DNA from 4 places in the Streptomyces sp. NPDC031418 genome. Region 3 is predicted to be linked to each of the others. Evidence: riboswitches for the same ligand, from Rfam matches in the RefSeq annotation. Region 3 holds a riboswitch; each other region holds the start of a gene.

Region 1 (4,923 bases), on a different contig from region 3:
CGTCGAGAGGTGACCGAGCTGCCCCACCCCCCGACCACCCCCGACGCCACCCCCGGCACCCCCGGACCCGTCCCCCCTCCCGCCCCTCCCGCCCTCTTCAGCTGGGAGTTCGCCGCCGACCCCTACCCCGCCTACGCGTGGCTGCGGGAGCACGCGCCGGTGCGGTGGACCCGGTTGCCCAGCGGGGTCGAGGCCTGGCTGGTCACCCGGTACGCCGATGCCAAGCAGGCCCTCGCCGACCAGCGGCTCAGCAAGAACCCGGCGCACCACGACGAGCCCGCGCACGCCAAGGGGAAGACCGGTATCCCCGGGGAGCGCAAGGCCGAGCTGATGACGCACCTGCTGAACATCGACCCGCCGGACCACACGCGGCTGCGCCGGCTGGTGAGCAAGGCGTTCACGCCCCGCCGGGTCGCCGAGTTCGCGCCCCGGGTGCAGGAGCTGACCGACCGCCTCATCGACGGGTTCGCGGCCCGGGGCTCGGCCGACCTCATCCACGAGTTCGCCTTCCCGCTGCCCATCTACGCCATCTGTGACCTGCTCGGTGTCCCGCGCGAGGACCAGGACGACTTCCGGGACTGGGCGGGGATGATGATCCGGCACGGCGGCGGACCCCGGGGCGGGGTCGCGCGGTCCGTCAAGAAGATGCGCGGCTACCTCGCCGAGCTGATCCACAAGAAGCGCGCGGCGCTGCCCGCGGAGCCGGTGCCCGGCGAGGACCTCATCTCCGGTCTCATCCGCGCCTCCGACCACGGCGAGCACCTCACCGAGAACGAGGCCGCGGCGATGGCGTTCATCCTGCTGTTCGCCGGTTTCGAGACGACCGTCAACCTCATCGGCAACGGCACCTACGCGCTGCTCACCCACCCCGGCCAGCGGACCCGGCTCCAGGCGTCCCTGGCCCGCGGCGAACGGGACCTGCTGGAGACCGGTGTCGAGGAGCTGCTGCGCTTCGACGGCCCGGTGGAGCTGGCCACCTGGCGGTTCGCGACCGAGCCGCTGACCATCGGCGGCCAGGACATCGCCCCCGGCGACCCGGTGCTCGTGGTGCTCGCCGCCGCCGACCGGGACCCGGAGCGGTTCGCCGACCCGGACGTGCTGGACCTCGGCCGACGGGACAACCAGCACCTCGGCTACGGCCACGGCATCCACTACTGCCTGGGCGCCCCGCTCGCCCGGCTGGAGGGCCAGAGCGCGCTCGCCACGCTGTTCACCCGCCTGCCCGACCTGCGGCTCGCGGCCGATCCGGCCGAGCTGCGCTGGCGCGGCGGGCTCATCATGCGGGGCCTGCGCACCCTGCCGGTGGAGTTCACGCCGCGCGCCTGAACACCGGCCGACCCGATACCCCGCGGGGCGAGGTGACACACCATCAGCTCTGTGATCTTCACGTGATCTGCGCGGCATGAACTTGTGACAAGTGATCGTTGCCGATACGTTCACCCATCAGCGTGGCGCCCCGCACCAACCGCCACGCCGCTCCTGTTGTCGCACGAAAGGCTTCCGCATGCTCTCCGGGAACGGTCGTCACCGTCGCCCCCGTCAGGCTCCGGCCCTCCTCGTCGCGGCCGGAGTGACCGGCTCCGCCATCGCGATCCCGCTCCTCGGCGCCGCGAGCGCCAACGCGGCCGACGGAACCACCTGGGACAAGGTCGCCGAGTGCGAGAGCGGCGGCTCCTGGAGCGCGAACACCGGCAACGGGTACTACGGCGGTCTCCAGATATCCCAGGACGACTGGGCCAAATACGGCGGCACGCGCTACGCCAGCAGCCCCGACCAGGCGAGCCGTTCGCAGCAGATCGCGGTCGCCGAGAAGATCCTCGCCGACAAGGGCACCACGCCCTGGGCCACCTGCGCCCTGCTGTCCGGGCTGACCGCGAACTCCGGCTCGGTGGACGTCGACACGGGCGTCGGCGGCTCCGGTGGCTCCGGCGGCACGGGTGACGCGTCCGGTTCCACGGACAGCTCCGGTTCGTCCGGCTCGTCGGATTCGGGTACGTCGTCCGACCCGACGACGGGCTCGACGGGCTCGACCGGTTCGGCGGACTCGACGGGCTCGGCTTCCGGTTCCGGCACGGACAGCGGCACCGGCTCCGGCGGCGCCGGCTCCTCCGGCCCCTCCACCTCGACCCAGGACCCCGCCTCGACCCCCTCCTCGGGTACGGGCAAGGGTTCCGGCGCGCACCACGGCAAGGCGCACGGCTCCACCCCGAGCGGCACCCCGAAGCCGGGCACCTCCGCGCCGACCGGCAGCCAGAACCCCAAGGAAAGCGACACTTCCACCCCGGACGCGCCGGAAGCGGACGATCCGGACCCGACCCAGCAGAGCGCCGGCTCCTGGAGCCTGGTGGACACCGGTTCGCTCGGCAGTGGCGGGCGTCACCGTGGGGACAGTGCGGACGAAAGCGTGACAAACGATCAGAACGACGCCGCTTCGGGCCGCCATGCCTCCCGTCGGCCGGAGACTTACACCGTGCGCGCGGGGGACTCTCTCACCTCCATTGCGGACTCCCTTGGGGTCGACGGCGGATGGCATGCCCTCTACGCCGAGAACCAGAAGTCCATCGGGTCCGACCCGAACGACATCAGTGCCGGTCAGACGCTGAAAGTCGGTACCGAAACGGGCGTAAATTAGGGCCAGTTGACGCCCCGCTTGATCGCTAATGTCCGTTTTGGCGAAAGTGTGGGATGAGTCTCAGAAGCCCTGATCGTCTTTGAAATTCCGCCGATCGCGTGTCTACGGTCAGGACCGCTCGCCACCGCGAGCCCCGGCGGTCGCAACGCCGAATCCTGCCAGCGGCCACCCGGGAACAGTCGTCGCTTCGAGCGCCGCAGGCAGGAGCGGGGGAACCAAGGTAGGTGCCGTGACCGGCCGTTGAGGCCGGAACCGGCTTGGGGTGAAGCCGCGCCCCGCGCAAGCGGAGTGCGGCCGGGCAACTCAACCGGCCCGAACCCGACAGCTCACCTCGCAGGCGTCGGTGAGGGGATGATCCATGCTGTTTTCCGGCAAGGGCAAGCACCGTCGTCCGTCCAAGGCCGTCCGCGCCGTCGCACTCGCCGGTGTCGCCGGTGCCGCCGTCGCCGCCCCGCTGATGGCGGCCGGCAACGCCTCCGCCGCCACCGCCTCCCAGTGGGACGCCGTCGCCCAGTGCGAGTCCGGCGGCAACTGGGCCATCAACACCGGCAACGGCTTCTACGGCGGTCTCCAGTTCTCCGCCTCCACCTGGGCCGCGTACGGCGGCACCGCCTACGCCTCGACCGCCGACAAGGCCAGCAAGGCGCAGCAGATCTCCGTCGCCGAGAAGGTCCTCGCCGCGCAGGGCAAGGGCGCCTGGCCGGTCTGCGGCACGGGCCTGACGAGCACGCCGTACAACGGCTCCGCCCCGGCCGGCGGCTCCACGACCAAGAGCACCGGCTCCACGACCAAGAGCACCGGCACCACCAGCCGCTCCACCGACGGGCAGGCCGCCACCCGCTCCACCCAGCGCACCACCCCGTCCCCGAGCAAGACCGTGACCACGCCGACCGGCAAGAAGGTCAAGAAGGGCGACGGCGAGTACAAGGTCGTCGCGGGCGACACCCTCAGCACCATCGCCGAGAAGCACCACGTCCAGGGCGGCTGGAAGAAGCTGTTCGACCTGAACAAGGACATCGTCACGGACGCCGACCTGATCTACCCGGGCCAGCAGCTGCACCTGAAGTGACCCGCGGCCCCGCGCAGAGCCACAGCGCCCTCACCACCGGGCCCCCCACACTCGTCGCCGAGTGAAGCCCCGGTGAGGGCCGACCCCCCGTCCCCGCGGGCCCCCCGCCCCGGCGCGTTCTCCCCCGTACGCGCCGGGGCGGGGCTTTTCCATGACCGGCCCTCGGCCACTCCGGGCCGGCCCGGCTCTTTGCCGAGCCGTCGTCCTCTTTGCCGAGCCGTCGTCCGCTGTTCTTCCGCACCCCCCTTTGTTCCGACGGTGAACAATGGGTACCGTCTGCGTGTCCTTCCCCGTCCACGGGCCGGTCGGTCGGCTGGCCGATGGCCCTGGGGCGGTTAGGCTCTAGTCGCAAGGCACAGCCGTAAGGCAGACCGCCCCGCACTTCCAGCGTCACATCCAAGAAGGAGATGCTCGTGCCGTCCATCGACGTCGTCGTAGCCCGGGAAATCCTGGACTCCCGAGGCAACCCCACGGTCGAGGTCGAGGTCGGCCTCGACGACGGCAGCACGGGTCGTGCCGCCGTCCCGTCCGGCGCCTCGACCGGCGCCTTCGAGGCCATCGAGCTCCGCGACGGCGACCCGAACCGCTACCTGGGCAAGGGTGTCGAGAAGGCCGTCCTGGCCGTCATCGAGCAGATCGGCCCCGAGCTGGTCGGCTACGACGCCACCGAGCAGCGCCTGATCGACCAGGCCATGTTCGACCTGGACGCCACCGACAACAAGGGCTCCCTCGGCGCCAACGCCATCCTCGGCGTCTCCCTCGCCGTCGCCCACGCCGCCTCCGAGGCCAGCGACCTCCCCCTCTTCCGCTACCTGGGCGGCCCGAACGCGCACCTGCTGCCGGTGCCGATGATGAACATCCTGAACGGCGGCTCGCACGCCGACTCCAACGTGGACATCCAGGAGTTCATGATCGCCCCGATCGGCGCGGAGTCCTTCTCCGAGGCCCTGCGCTGGGGTGCCGAGGTCTACCACACCCTGAAGAAGGTCCTGAAGAACAAGGGCCTGGCCACCGGCCTCGGCGACGAGGGCGGCTTCGCCCCGAACCTCGGCTCCAACCGTGAGGCCCTGGACCTCATCCTGGAGGCGATCAAGGAGGCCGGCTACACCCCCGGCGAGCAGATCGCCCTCGCCCTCGACGTGGCCGCGTCCGAGTTCTACAAGGACGGCTCCTACGTCTTCGAGGGCAAGAACCGCTCGGCCGCCGAGATGACCGAGTACTA
Region 2 (4,923 bases), on a different contig from region 3:
GCCGCCACTCCCACCACCGCGACCGGCACGGCGTACCGGGCGGCCTTGCGTCGGCCGGAGCGCGCGTCCTCGTCCCGCGCAGCGCTCGGTGCGTCGTCGGATTCGTACGGTGCCATGTGTGCCTTACCTCCGTCGTCGGCGGCGGCTGTCCCCACGCTGGTCCACCTGAGCCGCCATTCTCACCCGAATCGGTGAGGAGTGGTGATTTCCGTGGTTTCCATCTCACCAAATCGGCCATGAGAAAGCGTCAGACCTCGGAGCCAACTCCGTGTACGCCTGGGGTATGACATGGAGGCGCTGCGACCGCTTCGAACCCGTAGGGGTCGGGCCCGCCCAGGGCCCACACGGGGCCCGCACGGGGCCCGCAGGGCATCCGTCGAACGGGCGTCAGCCGGCCCGGTGGACCACCGCGTCGCACAGCTCCAGCAGCGCCACCTTGGCGTCGCACTCCCGCAGCGGCGACAGCGCGGCCCGCGCCTCCTCCGCGTACCGCACCGTGTCCCGGCGGGCCTGCTCCAGCGCGGGGTGGGCACGCAGCGCGGTCAGCACCTCGGCGTGCCGTGCGTCGTCGCTGAGGTCGGAGTCGAGCAGCTCGCACAGCGCGATGTCCTCGGGCAGACCCAGCCGGGCCGCCCGCTCGCGCAGCCGGAGCACGGGGAGGGTCGGGATGCCCTCGCGCAGGTCGGTGCCCGGGGTCTTGCCGGACTCGTGCGAGTCGGAGGCGATGTCCAGGACGTCGTCGGCGAGCTGGAAGGCGACCCCGAGCCGCTCGCCGTACTGGGTGAGGACGTCGACGACCGTCTCGTCGGCGCCGGACATCATCGCGCCGAACCGGCAGGAGACCGCCACCAGCGAGCCCGTCTTGCCGGCGAGCACGTCCAGGTAGTGCTCGACCGGGTCACGGCCGTCCGAGGGACCGGCGGTCTCCAGGATCTGGCCGGTGACCAGCCGTTCGAACGCGAGGGCCTGGACCCGGACCGCCTCGGGGCCCAGGTCGGCGAGGATCTGGGAGGCCCGGGCGAAGAGGAAGTCGCCGGTGAGGACCGCGACGGAGTTGCCCCAGCGGGTGTTGGCGCTGTCCACGCCGCGCCGCACGGCGGCCTCGTCCATGACGTCGTCGTGGTACAGCGTGGCCAGATGGGTCAGCTCGACGACGACGGCCGACGGCACCACGCCCGGGGCGTAGGGGTCGCCGAACTGCGCCGCGAGCATGACGAGCAGTGGCCTGAACCGCTTCCCGCCGGCCCGTACGAGGTGCTGTGCGGCCTCCGTGATGAACGGAACCTCGCTCTTGGTGGCCTCGAGCAAGCCTTCCTCGACAGCCGTCAATCCGGCCTGGACATCGGCTTCCAGAGCCTGGTCCCGCACGCTCAGCCCGAACGGCCCGACGACGGTCACGAGGGGTCTCCTGTCTGCTGGTGTCTGCTGGCGATTACACGGTTTGTCGATAGGTCGCTGCCATCACTCGAGTCAGCGTATCCGGTCCTGTTTCGATCACCGATAGCGCCCACCGGTCCAGCCCGGTCGACATCGGATCATGATCACTAAGGTTCCGATCGGATGGTAAGAACGGACATCTATCGACTTAACAGAACTCCGAGCGCCTTGTCGCGCCGCGCGGGCAACTCCATTACATCCATTACACCCATTAGATCCAATGGGTACCTTGAATCCCTCATGTCCGTTTTGGAATGACTTGCTATTCCGTGAATTGGGTCACGCGGCCACTCCCGGGCACCCCTCCCCCGCAGGCCCGCTTCCTCCTTGCCCTGCAAGCGAGTTGAGCATTGGCAACCGCAAAGGATCAAGTACCCCATATGGCGCAGACCAAGGTCAAATAGTGCGTTGTGTGAATCCAGTACTTGTTCCCGACATGTGCTCTCGCATACGTTCCGGGCCGTCGGGCGGACGCCGAATCCTGCCGCCGCCCGCATACCCATCCACGAACCCATTCGTACGGCAGGAGCGGGGGACCCAGGTAAGCCGCCGGACCGGAAGGCACACGCCGCACCGGCCCGGCTAGGGGTGAAGCCATGCCTCCTCCAGGGCACGGCCGGGCACCTCCCCGCCCGAACCCGACAGCTCACCTCGCAGGCGCCGGAGAGGAACGCCCCCATGTCTGCTGCCGCTCAGCCCCGCCGTCCCCGCACCAACCGCCTCGTCCGCGCGCTCGCCGTCGCCGGCACCGGCGTCGCCGTCCTCGCCCTGCCGCTCATCGGCGCCACCACCGCGTCCGCCGCCACCGGCACGACCGCCACGGCCTCCACCACGCTCGCCGGGTACCCGAACAACCTCGACGGCTGGATCCGCGAGTCGCTCGCGATCATGGCCCAGAAGGGCATCCCGGGCACCTACAACGGCATCTACCGCAATGTCATGCGGGAGTCCTCCGGCAACCCGAACGCCATCAACCTCTGGGACTCCAACGCCGCCGCGGGCATCCCCTCCAAGGGCCTGCTCCAGGTCATCGACCCGACCTTCCAGGCCTACCACGTGGCCGGCACCTCCTTCGACCCCTACGACCCGGTCGCGAACATCACGGCCGCCTGCAACTACGCCGCCGCGCGGTACGGGTCCATCGACAACGTCTTCGGCGCGTACTGAGGTCCCCGACCGGCCGGTGCCTACTGAAGAACCGGTCAGTCGGTAGGGAAGAGTCTTTCGAGGACGACGGCGATGCCGTCGTCCTCGTTCGACAGGGTGACCTCGTCGGCCACCGCCTTCAGTTCCGGATGCGCGTTGGCCATGGCGACCCCGTGCCCGGCCCACTCGAACATCGGGACGTCGTTGGGCATGTCCCCGAACGCCAGCGCCCGGTCGGCGCCGGTGCCGAGCCGCTCGGCGGCCAGCGCCAGCCCGGTCGCCTTGGTCACCCCGCGCGGCTGGAGCTCCACCATCCCCGGGCCCGACATGGTGACCGTCGCCAGCGACCCCACCACCGCGCGCGCGGTGGCCGCCAGTTCGTCGTCCGACAGGGTGGCGTGGCGCAGCAGCACCTTGCTGATGGGCGCGCACCACAGGTCGTCGCGCCGGCCGACCCGGACGGCGGGCAGGGCCGGATGCGGCATCCGGTACCCGGGCTCGATGAGCGTGAGCCCGTCCACCCCGTCCTGGTCGACGGCGGCGAAGACCTGTCCCACCTCCGCCTCGATCTTGCCGAGCGCCGTCTCGGCCAGCTCCCGGTCCAGCCGGACCGACCACACCAGACGGCCGGCCCCGGCGTCGTAGACCTGCGCGCCCTGCCCGCATACCGCGAGCCCCGTGCAGCCGAGCACGGCCAGCAGGGGCCGTACCCGCGGGGCCGGGCGGCCCGTGACCACCAGATGCCGGGCACCGGCCCGCGCCGCCCGCGCGAGCGCGGCGAGCGACCGGTCGGAGACGGTGTCGTCACCGCGCAGCAGGGTTCCGTCCAGGTCGGTGGCGATGAGTGAATATGCGGGGGAGGGTGCCATGATCAGAGAATACGGACACCACGCCCCGCCGACTCATCTGTCACAGCGCGCACTTGTGTGCTGATCACCCCCAACTGGTGTGTGTCTTCCCGCTGATGACGCCCCGCGTCGGCCCGGAGCTCAGCCGTGGGCCGCGGCCAGGTGCTTCGCCAGGCGCGGGGAGGCGAAGTCCGTACCGCACACGAAGCGCATCACCGGTCCGTACGACGACGCCGCCGGCAGGCCGGTGAAGTACAGGCCGGGTACGGAGGAGACGAAGCCGGCACCGAGCTTGGGCGTGCCCCGGCTGAGCGCGAGCCGGGTGCGCAGCTCATGGCCGAGGAAGTCCATCGCCGCGATGTCGACGCGGTAGCCGGTCGCGGCGATGACATGGTCGGCGGTGAGCCGCTCGGTACGGCCGCCGTGGGTGCGGACGGTGAGGACGGGGGTGCCGTCCGGCGCCTCGGCGCTCACCACCCGCTGCACCTCCTGCACCTGCACGGCACTCTCGAAGCGCTCGCGCAGCCACCAGGCGCCGAGCGGGCCGAGGACCCGCCGGACCAGGTAGTGGCGGGTGGGCTCGGGCAGGTGGCGGTAGGGCTGCGCGTGGTAGCTGAGCGCCCACAGCGACCAGGCGCGGCCGAACGGGGACTCGGGGCGCAGCTTCGGCTGGCCCCAGGGCGGGGCGCCGAAGGCGACCCGGCCGCGGCCGCGCGCGACCACGCGCACGCGTGCGCCCGCCTCGGCGGCGAGCGCCGCCGTCTCCAGCGCGGACTGGCCGGCGCCGATCACGATCAGCTCCTTGCCGGCGAAGCGGCCGAGGTCGTGGTGCTGGGAGCTGTGCGAGACCGGGCCCGCCGGGGCGGGGCCGTCGGCCGCCGCACCGGCCAGTTCCGCGGGCAGATGCGCCAGCCCGGACAGGCCGGTGGCGACGACGACCGCGCGCGCGGTGAACAACTCCCCCGAGTCCAGCTTCAGTTCGAAGCCGCCGCTCCTGTCCCGGTCCACCGAGACGACCCGCACCCGCTCCAGGTCGGGGACCAGCCGCTGCTGGAACCACTCGCCATAGGCGATGAACGTCTCCGCCGGGATGATGTCCTCGTCGGTCACCAGGCGGCGGATCCCGGCCGCGTCGCAGTAGTCGCCCAGGGTGTGGCCGGACTGCGGGCAGTGGAAGCTGGAGGCGGCGGGGGTCGATTTCAGGAGCATGCCCTCGGGCATGTGGTCACGCCAGCTGACCATGGGGTCGCCGAAGATCCGGGCGGGGATGCCGCGCGCCCGTAGATGGGCGGCGGTGGACAGGCCGAACGGCCCTGCCCCGATGACTGCAACCGGTCGCATCACGAAGTCCCTCCCCAGGACGCGGTGCGCCACCCCTCGGTGGCCTTGCCTACTTCGTGGAGGTGCTGCTGCCGCGGCGGTTGGTCCGCCACAGCTGATAGAGGTGCTTCGCGCCCGGGCGCACGAAGCGGGCGAGCATCGTGAGGAACGG
Region 3 (4,923 bases):
AGGGCACCGGACGGAGGGCCCCCCGGTGCGACGTAAGGCACCGGACGGACGGCCGCCGGTGCCGTCCTGCTAGGGCCTTTCTTTCGGATCAGGTCGGCTGCGGTGCCGGTGCCTTCTGGCTAACCCGAGCGGGGTCTGGTGCGTGCAGATGCAAGGCGGAGGACCGAGTCGACGCGATGGGGGTCCCCCCGCGCGAGCGAAGCCGAGCGTGGGGGAGTCGGCGAGGGACGACAACGCCGCAGATGTGCGTGCCAGGGCCCGCGACGCCGGCAAGATCGGAAAGAGAGGCCCTAGAGCTTCTCGACCGGCGCGTACCGCAGCAGCAGCCGCTTGGCCTTGCCGTCGCCGAAGTCGATCGTCGCCTGGGCCTTGTCGCCCACGCCGGACACGGCGACGACCGTGCCGAGTCCGAACTGGTCGTGCGTGACCCGGTCGCCGACCGCCAGGGACACCACCGGCTTCTCGGAGGCGCGCCGGGTGGCGAATCCGGAGGCACCCGACGCCGAGGAGCGGGAGCGGGTGGTGGACAGCGAGGCCGCCACCCCGGACGAGACCGGCGCGGTCGCCCCGGTCCGCTTCCACTCCACATGGGTGGGCGGGATCTCCTCCAGGAAGCGGGAGGGCGGGTTGTACGACGGCTGACCCCAGGCGCTGCGCATCGCCGACCGCGTGAGATACAGCCGCTCCCGCGCGCGCGTGATGCCGACGTACGCCAGGCGCCGCTCCTCCTCCAGCTCCTTGGTCTGGCCGAGGGCGCGCATGTGCGGGAAGACGCCGTCCTCCATGCCGGTCAGGAACACGACCGGGAACTCCAGGCCCTTGGCGGTGTGCAGGGTCATCAGGGTGATGACGCCGTCGCCGTCCTCCTCGTCGGGGATCTGGTCGGAGTCGGCGACCAGGGCGACCTGCTCCAGGAAGTCGGCGAGCGTCCCCCGCTCCTCCTCGCCGCGCTCCTGCTCGAACTCCAGGGCGACGGAGGCGAGCTCCTGGAGGTTCTCGATCCGGGTCTCGTCCTGCGGGTCGGTGGAGGCCTGCAACTCGGCCAGGTAGCCGGTGCGTTCGAGCACCGCCTCCAGGACGGTCGCGGGTCCGGCGCCGGACTCGACGATCGTGCGCAGATCCTCCATCAGCGTGTTGAACCGCTTGACCGCGTTGGTGGAGCGCGCGGCCATGCCGTACGCCTCGTCCACCCGCTTCAGTGCCTGCGGGAAGCTGATCTTCTCGCGCTGGGCGAGGGCGTCGACCATCGCCTCGGCGCGCTCGCCGATGCCCCGCTTGGGGACGTTGAGGATCCGGCGCAGCGGCACCGAGTCCTCCGGGTTGGCGAGCACCCGCAGGTAGGCGAGGACGTCCCGGACCTCCTTGCGCTCGTAGAAGCGGACGCCGCCGACGACCTTGTAGGGCAGGCCGACGCGGATGAAGACCTCTTCGAAGACACGGGACTGGGCGTTGGTGCGGTAGAAGACGGCGACGTCTCCCGCGCGTGCCTCGCCCGCGTCCGTGAGGCGGTCTATCTCGTCGGCGACGAACTGGGCCTCGTCGTGCTCGGTGTCGGCGACATAGCCGGTGATCCGGGCGCCCTGGCCGGCGTTGGTCCACAGGTTCTTCGGGCGGCGGGACTCGTTGCGCTCGATGACCGCGTTGGCGGCGGACAGGATGGTCTGTGTGGAGCGGTAGTTCTGCTCCAGCAGGATCGTGGTCGCGTTCGGGTAGTCCTCCTCGAACTGGAGGATGTTGCGGATCGTCGCACCGCGGAAGGCGTAGATCGACTGGTCCGCGTCACCCACGACGCACAGCTCGGCGGGCGGGATGTCGTACTCGCCGGGCGGGACGTCCTCGTCGTGTTCCCCGGTGCCGACCAGTTCGCGCACCAGCGCGTACTGGGCGTGGTTGGTGTCCTGGTACTCGTCCACCAGGACGTGCCGGAAGCGGCGGCGGTAGTGCTCGGCGACGTCGGGGAAGGCGCGCAGCAGGTTGACCGTCGTCATGATCAGGTCGTCGAAGTCGAGCGCGTTGGCCTCGCGCAGCCGCGACTGGTAGAGCGCGTAGGCCTGGGCGAGGGTCTTCTCGAAGCCGTCGGTGGCCTGGGCGGCGAAGTCCTCCTCGTCGATCAGCTCGTTCTTCAGGTTGCTGATCTTGGCGCTGAAGGACTTCGGCGGGAAGCGCTTGGGGTCGAGGTCCAGGTCGCGGCAGACCAGGGCCATCAGGCGCTTGCTGTCGGCGGCGTCGTAGATCGAGAACGACGAGGTGAAGCCGAGCTTCTTCGACTCGCGGCGCAGGATGCGCACGCACGCGCTGTGGAAGGTCATCACCCACATCGCGTTCGCGCGCGGGCCGACGAGCTGCTCCACGCGCTCCTTCATCTCGCCCGCGGCCTTGTTGGTGAAGGTGATCGCGAGGATCTGGCCGGGGTGGACATGCCGCTCGCCGAGCAGGTGGGCGATGCGGTGGGTGAGCACGCGGGTCTTGCCGGAGCCGGCGCCGGCGACGATGAGCAGCGGGGAGCCGGCGTGCACGACCGCGGCGCGCTGGTTCTCGTTCAGCCCCTCCAGGAGGGCCGCCGAGTCGATGGCGGGACGCGGGGCGCCGTCGCGGTAGTAGGAATCCCGGTCCGGCGGCACGTCGAACTTCCCGCCGAACAGATCGTCCGGAAGCGGCTCCGGAGCGTGATCGTCCTCGGTCGGCGGCGGGGGCTCCTCCTCGTGCCCACGCGGGGGCTGGAGGTCCGCCAGGAAGCTGTCGTCAAAGAGGCTGCTCATCGCTCTCCGAGTCTAGGGTGCCCCACCGACAACCGGTCGCCGTCCCCGGAACCCGGCCGACCGACGACCCCGCCGATCACGGCCCGCGGGGCGCCCGCCGACCGCTCACGCTGCGGAAGCGCCTGCTCACGCGCGTAGACAAGCGCCCCCAGGTCACGGAAATGTATCGGACATACCTCGCACCAACCTTCACAGGACGCACACGAGTTGGCTAGGTTGCCGTCAGGCCGCACGACCCCTCTCCGGCGAACCTCGCCGGGCCGCGCGGCCTCCGCCGAATCCGGCGCGCCCCGCAGGGTGCCCGGAGCCGGGGACCCACCGATCCTGGGGTGAATCGGCCGACCTCCCGCCCGGGACGACGCCGTAGGGCAACCCTTCCGAAGCACCCGCCCGAACCCGACAGCTAACCCGGTAGGCGGCGTGTTGGAAGGAGTCGCCTCTTTTGGCGTCGCACCGCAAGCCGTGGCCCGGCGGCACCCATGGACCGGGCCTGCGCGGCCCCGCCCTGGCCACCGCCGCGTTCACCTCCGTGGCCGTCCTGTCCCAGACGGCCGAGGCCGTCCCCGCCCCCGACGGCAGGCCCAGCCTGGAGGAGATCGAGAAGAAGATCGACGAGTTCTACCGCCGCGCCGACTCGGCCGCGGAGGCGGAACCGGCGGCCCGGCAGCGCGCACGCTCGCAGGAGTCGGCGGCCGCCCGCCAGCGCGCCCGCGCGGAGGCGGCGGAGGCTGCCCGGCAGGGGGCGCCCTTCGAGGAGCGGGGAGCCGCCCGGCAGGGCACCCGCTTCGAGGAGCCGGGAGCCGCCCGGCAGGGGGCCCATGCCGCTTCCGCGGAGGCGTCGGCCGCGCGGCGACCGGCGCACGCGGCGGAAGCGCGCCGGGACGACCCGGGCCAGGACGACCCGCGCGCGGGGGGCGCCCGGCCCGCGGGGCGGCACGCCCGGGCCCGCGCGGGCCTGGTGCCGTTCGCCGCTGCGCCGGACGTGGCCGCTTCGCTGCTCGATGAGTTCCCGCAGGACCACTTCGCGCCGAGCCGGGTGATGAACCGGCTGGCCTCACGCGTGAAGGACGCGGCGGAGCGGACCAGGGCCACCACCGGCGGGAACGCGCGCGGCCGGGACGCGGGCCGGGACGCGCTCGGCGAGGTCACCGATGCGGGTCCGCGGGGCGAGCGCCCTGGCACGCGCGCGATGGCCGACCGGGGCGCGCTGGCATCGGCTGTCGCCAACCGGGGCACGCCGATACCGGCTGCCGCCGACCGGGGCACGGCGACATCGGCCGCCGCCCCGTACGACGTGAAGACCGCCAAGGCCGCCGTCCAGCGCAAGCTCGCCACCGCGCGGGAGCTGCTGTTCCGGCTGACCGCCGAGGCGGACGCCCGCTCGGCCGCGCTCGCGGGGCGGAAGCGGGCGGAGGGTGCCGGTCCGGCGTACGGGGCCCAGGTCACCCGGGCCGAGCTGGCGGTCGCCTTCGCCCGCGCCCAGATCGGCAGGCCGTACGTGTCCGGTGCCAGCGGCCCCGGCTCCTACGACGCCTCCGGCCTCACCCAGGCCGCCTGGAAGGCCGCCGGCGTCACCCTTCCGCGCTCCGCCCGGGACCAGGCGGCCTCCGGCACGCCCGTGCCGCTCGCCGACGCCCGCCCCGGTGACCTGGTCTTCTTCTACGACGACAGCAGCCACGTCGGCCTCTGCACGGGCAACGGCATGATGATCCACTCCCCCGAGCCGGGCGCGTACATCCGTGAGGACTCCGTGTACCGCTGGGGTGAGTCACTCGTCCACAGCGTGGTGCGCCCGGGCTGACCGGTGACGACCGGGGCGCGCGACTCGCTTCATGGCACCGGCGGCCGTCAGGTCCACAGCACGGCGATGAACACGTTCGTCGCCGTGAGGGCGCCGACCAGGCCGAACTGGCCCTTGTCGATCGTCTCCTCGTCGCGCTTCACATAGACCAGGCCGAGGATCACGATCAGCAGCGCCAGCTTGATGCCGATCTTGATGGTGTTGATGTGCGCGCCCTGGGCCTGGTTCAGGCCGACCAGGGCCACGCCGGTGACCAGCATGGTCAGCGCGCCGTGCAGCATCCCGGGGACGAACCGGGCCGTGCCCTGGCCCATCGCCTTCATCTGGGTGAGGAAACCGCCGAGCAGCGCGGCGATACCGATG
Region 4 (4,923 bases), on a different contig from region 3:
GCCCAGTGTCCGCCCTCGGAGACCGCGTTCAGCGTGGGCGCGGTGGTGGTCGCCGCGGACGGCACCGAGCTGGCCCGTGGCCACTCCCGGGAGGGCGGCGACGCGGTGGTCCACGCGGAGGAGGCGGCGCTGGCGAAGCTGGATCCGGCCGATCCGCGGCTGCCCGGCGCCACGGTCTACAGCAGCCTGGAGCCCTGTGCGCGGCGGGCGTCGCGGCCGGCGCCCTGTGCGGAGCTGATCCTCGGGGCGGGGGTGCGCCGGGTGGTCACCGCCTGGCGGGAGCCGGACACCTTCGTGGCGGCGGCCGACGGGGCCGGGCTGCTCGGTGCGGGGGGAGTGGAGGTCGTGGTCGTCCCCGAGCTGGAGGCGGTCGCCAAGGCGCCGAACTCTCATCTGTTGGCGGGCTGACTCCCGGCCCGCTTCGCCCGGTGAAACAGGCCGGCGCCCCTGCGGGGGCGCCCCTAGGGCCGTACACGCTCATGGAAACACTCAGGGCCGGAAACCATTGCTGGTTTCCGGCCCTGAGTTTCAGTAGCGGGGACAGGATTTGAACCTGCGACCTCTGGGTTATGAGCCCAGCGAGCTACCGAGCTGCTCCACCCCGCGTCGTTGTGACTTCAGTGTACGTCATCCGTGGGGTCCCGCGCACATCGGTTTACGGCGGGTCCTTCGGGCGGGCTCATCCGGTCGGCCCACCGGGGTCGCCCGGCCTTGCCGGGCCCGCAAATCTGGAGGTACGTCGGACATGCGGGAGAGACACGGTGCGCCCTGGTGAGGTGGAGGAGAGCCCGTACGCCAGGGCGGGCGGCCGGCTCCCCGGCGACCCGGTGCCCGGGCCGGGCCACGGCGACCGGCCCGCCCCCGTGCGCCCTTCCCCGCTCGCTCCGCGCCGTCCGAGTGCCCGCGCCCTGGCCCGGAGCCTGCCCGTCCTGCTGATCTTCTGCGGTGTCCTCTACGGCCTGCTGACGCCGAGGGACTTCACCGCCGTGCCCTTCTTCACCGCCGCCGCGCTGATCGCGGCCCCGCTCAGTTCGCTGCGCAGCACCGCGCTGACCGGCCTCGCGGCGCTCGGCGCCACCTACGCCGTGCATGCGCAGGGCGGTGCCCGTCCGGCCGTGGCCACGGTCACCGATCTGGTCACCGTGGCCAGCGTCGCCGTGCTGGCCGGCGCCATCAACCGGGTGGTCCGCCTGGGTGACCGGCGGCTGGCCTCCGCCCGGGAGATCGCCGAGGCCGCCCAGCGGGCCGTACTGCCGGAGCCCGCGGCGCGGATCGGCGGTTTCCGGATCGCCGCCCGTTACGAGGCGGCCCGGCAGGACGCGTCCATCGGCGGCGACCTGTACGCGGTGCAGGACAGCCCGTACGGCGTCCGGCTGATCGTCGGGGATGTGCGGGGCAAGGGGCTGGGTGCCGTCGCTGCGGTCGCCGTGGTGATCGGCGCGTTCCGGGAGGCGGCCGAGCAGGAGGCCACGCTGGAGGAGGTGGCGCAGCGGCTGGAGCGGGCGCTGGCCCGCGAGGGCGCCCGGCGGGACGGTATCGACGCCTTCGAGGGGTTCACCACCGCCGTACTGGCCGAACTCCCGCACGGCGAGGGGCTCGTCCGGGTCGTCAACCGCGGCCATCCGCCGCCGCTGCTGCTGTACGCCGACGGCGCGGTGCGCACGCTGGCCGGGCCCGAGCCCGCGCTGCCGCTCGGCATGGGTGATCTCGGGGTGTGGCCGGACCGGGTGCTGGAGGCGGCCTTTCCGGGCGGGGCCACCCTGCTGCTCTACACCGACGGGCTGTCCGAGGCCCGGGACGCCCACGGCCGGTTCTACGACCCCGAGCGGCGGCTTACCGGCCGTACCTTCGCCGGTCCGGGCGCGCTGCTGGGGCGGCTCGCGGACGAGGTGCGGAGGCACTCCGGGGGAGGGATGGCGGATGACATGGCGCTGCTCGCCGTACGGCACCCCTGAGGGTCTCCCCGCAGGGGGTTCACGATGAGTGACCGGGCGACTCCGCGCGCATAACATCTGAGTCACCATCAAAAACGCTGTGACTCCTGAACGGTGACCGAGTCGCCGTCAACTCGCCCGGTTTGCTGGCCTTGTGACCCTTAAGTACTGGCATAAAAGGTTAACGATCAAGCTGGACGGGCTTGGAAAGTAACCGCAGGGTCTATTAACGTTCGATAACGCAGCGCGGTCGTCCCAGCCGTCACAAGAGGCGGCTCCGTGCGCACGCGCCGAATCCCGTAAGGGAACCGGGGAACCACCACCTTGGGGTGAATCACGCGGACACCGTCGTGGACTTGCCGAGCGGACTCGGCCCACGATCGGTTTACGCGCGTAGGAGACCTTCCTGCTCCGAACCCGTCAGCTAACCCGGTAGGCGGAGGAAGGAAAGGAGCGCGCCCGCGTGGCGTCCAACCGGCCTGCCCCAGAAGCCCCGTTCATACCCGCTCAGCGCGAGACGGACACCTTCGGATACGGCTCCCCCGCCGCCGAGGACGGCCCCTGGGAGGAGTGGAACCCCACTGCGGAGTCCGTCGCTCCGGTCCGCGGTCGGCACCGCGTCGCCAAGCAGCGCGGCGGCTTCGCGCGCAGCTCCACCGTCCTCGGTGTCGGCGTGATGGCCGCCGTCGGCGCGGGCGGCATGGCCAGCGCCAACCCCGGCAAGGTGCCGGTCTCCGTCTCCATGCCGGACCTGGACTCCGTCGAGCACCTCTTCGGCGGCGACTCCGCCGACGCGCCCAAGGACGCCGGCGGCACGCTCGGCACCGTCGGCGTGGCCTCGGCCGAGGCCGGGCAGAGCGGTGGCGCGGGCGAGGCCCTGCGCAACCGGATCATGGCCCAGGCCGAGCAGCAGAAGGGGCAGGCCGACAGCAAGGCCACCATCGCCGCGCTCGCCGCCTCCGAGAAGCAGACCGCCGCCGCGGCCGCCAAGGCCGAGCAGGCGGCCGCCGCCAAGGCCGCCGCCGCCAAGCAGAAGGCGGAGGCCGACGCCAAGAAGGAGGCCGAGGCCAAGCGCCTGGCCGAGCTGGCCAAGCAGTACTCGCTGCCGGTCGTGTCGTACACGATCACCGGCACCTTCGGGCAGCCCGGCTCGATGTGGTCCTCCGGCTACCACACCGGCCTGGACTTCGCCGCCCCCACCGGCACCCTCATCAAGTCGGTGCACGCCGGCAAGGTGACCGAGGCGGGCTGGGCCGGCGCCTACGGCTACCGCACGGTCATCACCCTCGACGACGGCACCCAGCTCTGGTACTGCCACCAGTCCTCGATCAACGTCTCGGTCGGCCAGCAGGTGAACACCGGCGACGTCATCGGCCGCGTCGGTGCGACCGGCAACGTCACCGGGCCGCACCTGCACCTGGAGGTCCACCCGGACGGCCAGCCCACCGCCATCGACCCCATGGCCTGGCTGCGCGACAAGGGCCTCAACCCCTGACAGGCCCGGCTTTCCGGGTGAACGCGGCGCCGGCGGAGGAATGCGCTTCCTCTCGCCGGCGTTGGCATTGATCATGACTTCACTGCGCACACTCGGCTCTTCCGACCTCGAGGTCTTCCCGCTCGCCCTGGGCGGCAACGTCTTCGGCTGGACCGCCGACGAGGACACCTCCTTCGCCGTCCTCGACGCCTACACGGCCGCCGGCGGCAACTTCATCGACACCGCGGACGTCTACTCGGCCTGGGCCGAGGGCAACAAGGGCGGCGAGTCGGAGACGATCATCGGCGCGTGGCTGAAGGCGCGCGGCAACCGCGACAACGTCGTCGTCGCCACCAAGGTCAGCCAGCACCCCGAGTTCCAGGGCCTGTCCGCGGCCACCATCAAGGCCGCCGCCGACGCCTCCCTGCGCCGTCTCGGCACCGACTACATCGACCTGTACTACACCCACTACGACCAGCTCGAGGTGCCGGTCGAGGAGATCATCGGCGCCCTGGACGAGCTGGTGAAGGCGGGCAAGGTCCGGCACATCGCCGCCTCCAACATCGGCGCCGAGCGCCTTCAGGCCTCCCTGGACTTCTCCGCCCGCGAGGGCCTGGCCCGCTATGTCGCCGTCCAGCCCCACTACAACCTGGTCTCCCGCGACACCTACGAGGGTGACCTCCAGGACCTCGCCGCCCGCGAGGGCCTGTCCGCGGTCCCGTACTACGCCCTCGCCTCCGGCTTCCTGACCGGCAAGTACCGCCCCGGTGCGACGGTCGACAGCGCCCGCGCCGGAGCCGCCGCGAAGCACCTGGAGTCCGAGCGCGGCCGGCGGGTCCTCGCCGCCCTGGACGAGGTCGCCGCCGCCCATGAGGCCCCGGTCGCCACGGTCGCCCTGGCCTGGCTCGCCGCCCAGCCGACGGTGGCGGCTCCCATCGCCTCGGCCCGTACGGTGTCCCAGCTGCCGGCCCTGACGGAGGTGGCGAACCTGACCCTGACGAAGGAGCAGCTCACGACGCTGACCGAGGCGTCGGCCTGATCACCGTCTCCCCGGTGTGACCCGGCGGTGCCGATCCCCGCGAGATCCCGGCCCCTAGGTGCGGTAGGGGTTGTATGCGGGATACCCGGAGTACCCGGAGTACGTGGAGTATCCGGCGTACCCGGGGTTTCCGGGGTTCGGCGCCGCCGGGTGTGCGTACGGCGGCCAGTACGCCGGGGCAGGGGCGATGGCCCGGGCCGCGTACTCGAGCGCGGGACGCGCCGTCTCCCTGCGGCGCCACAGCTCCTCCAGCACCTCCCGCTCCCGTACGACGAAGTCGGCCCCGGCCCGGCCCCGGCGCCCCCGGCGCCGCAGTGACGCCAGCGAGGTGGCGTACGTCTCGTACTCCGCCACCACCCGGGCGGCCGGGCGCCCGGCGTGGTGCCGGGCGAAGTCCCGGGCCATCCGCCGCGCCCGCATCGAACCGAGCGCGAACGGCTCGCCCGGGCCCAGCCACCCCGCCGACACATACGCCG

The links. A riboswitch is a leader RNA that binds a small molecule or an ion and turns the genes downstream of it on or off. The one in region 3 is predicted to bind cyclic di-AMP.
Region 1: another riboswitch for cyclic di-AMP. It lies ahead of ACZ5CZ_RS26950 (transglycosylase family protein); the one in region 3 lies ahead of ACZ5CZ_RS23365 (C40 family peptidase).
Region 2: another riboswitch for cyclic di-AMP. It lies ahead of ACZ5CZ_RS12755 (transglycosylase SLT domain-containing protein); the one in region 3 lies ahead of ACZ5CZ_RS23365 (C40 family peptidase).
Region 4: another riboswitch for cyclic di-AMP. It lies ahead of ACZ5CZ_RS38295 (M23 family metallopeptidase); the one in region 3 lies ahead of ACZ5CZ_RS23365 (C40 family peptidase).

The regions. Positions count from the first base shown of each region.
Region 1 covers NZ_JBVIJC010000019.1:86,198-91,120, reverse strand. Annotated here, with positions in the region: gene ACZ5CZ_RS26960 (cytochrome P450 family protein) at 10-1,326, shown strand; gene ACZ5CZ_RS26955 (transglycosylase family protein) at 1,505-2,632, shown strand; cyclic di-AMP (ydaO/yuaA leader) riboswitch at 2,815-2,987, shown strand; gene ACZ5CZ_RS26950 (transglycosylase family protein) at 2,991-3,701, shown strand; gene eno (phosphopyruvate hydratase) at 4,115-4,923, shown strand, end outside.
Region 2 covers NZ_JBVIJC010000008.1:13,059-17,981, forward strand. Annotated here, with positions in the region: gene ACZ5CZ_RS12745 (LolA family protein) at 1-116, opposite strand, end outside; gene ACZ5CZ_RS12750 (polyprenyl synthetase family protein) at 388-1,398, opposite strand; cyclic di-AMP (ydaO/yuaA leader) riboswitch at 1,931-2,110, shown strand; gene ACZ5CZ_RS12755 (transglycosylase SLT domain-containing protein) at 2,116-2,604, shown strand; gene ACZ5CZ_RS12760 (HAD family hydrolase) at 2,640-3,452, opposite strand; gene ACZ5CZ_RS12765 (FAD-dependent oxidoreductase) at 3,573-4,775, opposite strand; gene ACZ5CZ_RS12770 (carboxylate--amine ligase) at 4,822-4,923, opposite strand, start outside.
Region 3 covers NZ_JBVIJC010000015.1:146,137-151,059, reverse strand. Annotated here, with positions in the region: gene ACZ5CZ_RS23375 (M23 family metallopeptidase) at 1-2, shown strand, start outside; gene pcrA (DNA helicase PcrA) at 291-2,759, opposite strand; cyclic di-AMP (ydaO/yuaA leader) riboswitch at 3,022-3,194, shown strand; gene ACZ5CZ_RS23365 (C40 family peptidase) at 3,202-4,560, shown strand; gene ACZ5CZ_RS23360 (hypothetical protein) at 4,608-4,923, opposite strand, start outside.
Region 4 covers NZ_JBVIJC010000043.1:2,208-7,130, forward strand. Annotated here, with positions in the region: gene ACZ5CZ_RS38280 (dihydrofolate reductase family protein) at 1-408, shown strand, start outside; tRNA gene ACZ5CZ_RS38285 (tRNA-Met) at 533-606, opposite strand; gene ACZ5CZ_RS38290 (PP2C family protein-serine/threonine phosphatase) at 762-1,955, shown strand; cyclic di-AMP (ydaO/yuaA leader) riboswitch at 2,213-2,388, shown strand; gene ACZ5CZ_RS38295 (M23 family metallopeptidase) at 2,398-3,429, shown strand; gene ACZ5CZ_RS38300 (aldo/keto reductase) at 3,503-4,447, shown strand; gene ACZ5CZ_RS38305 (PrsW family intramembrane metalloprotease) at 4,502-4,923, opposite strand, start outside.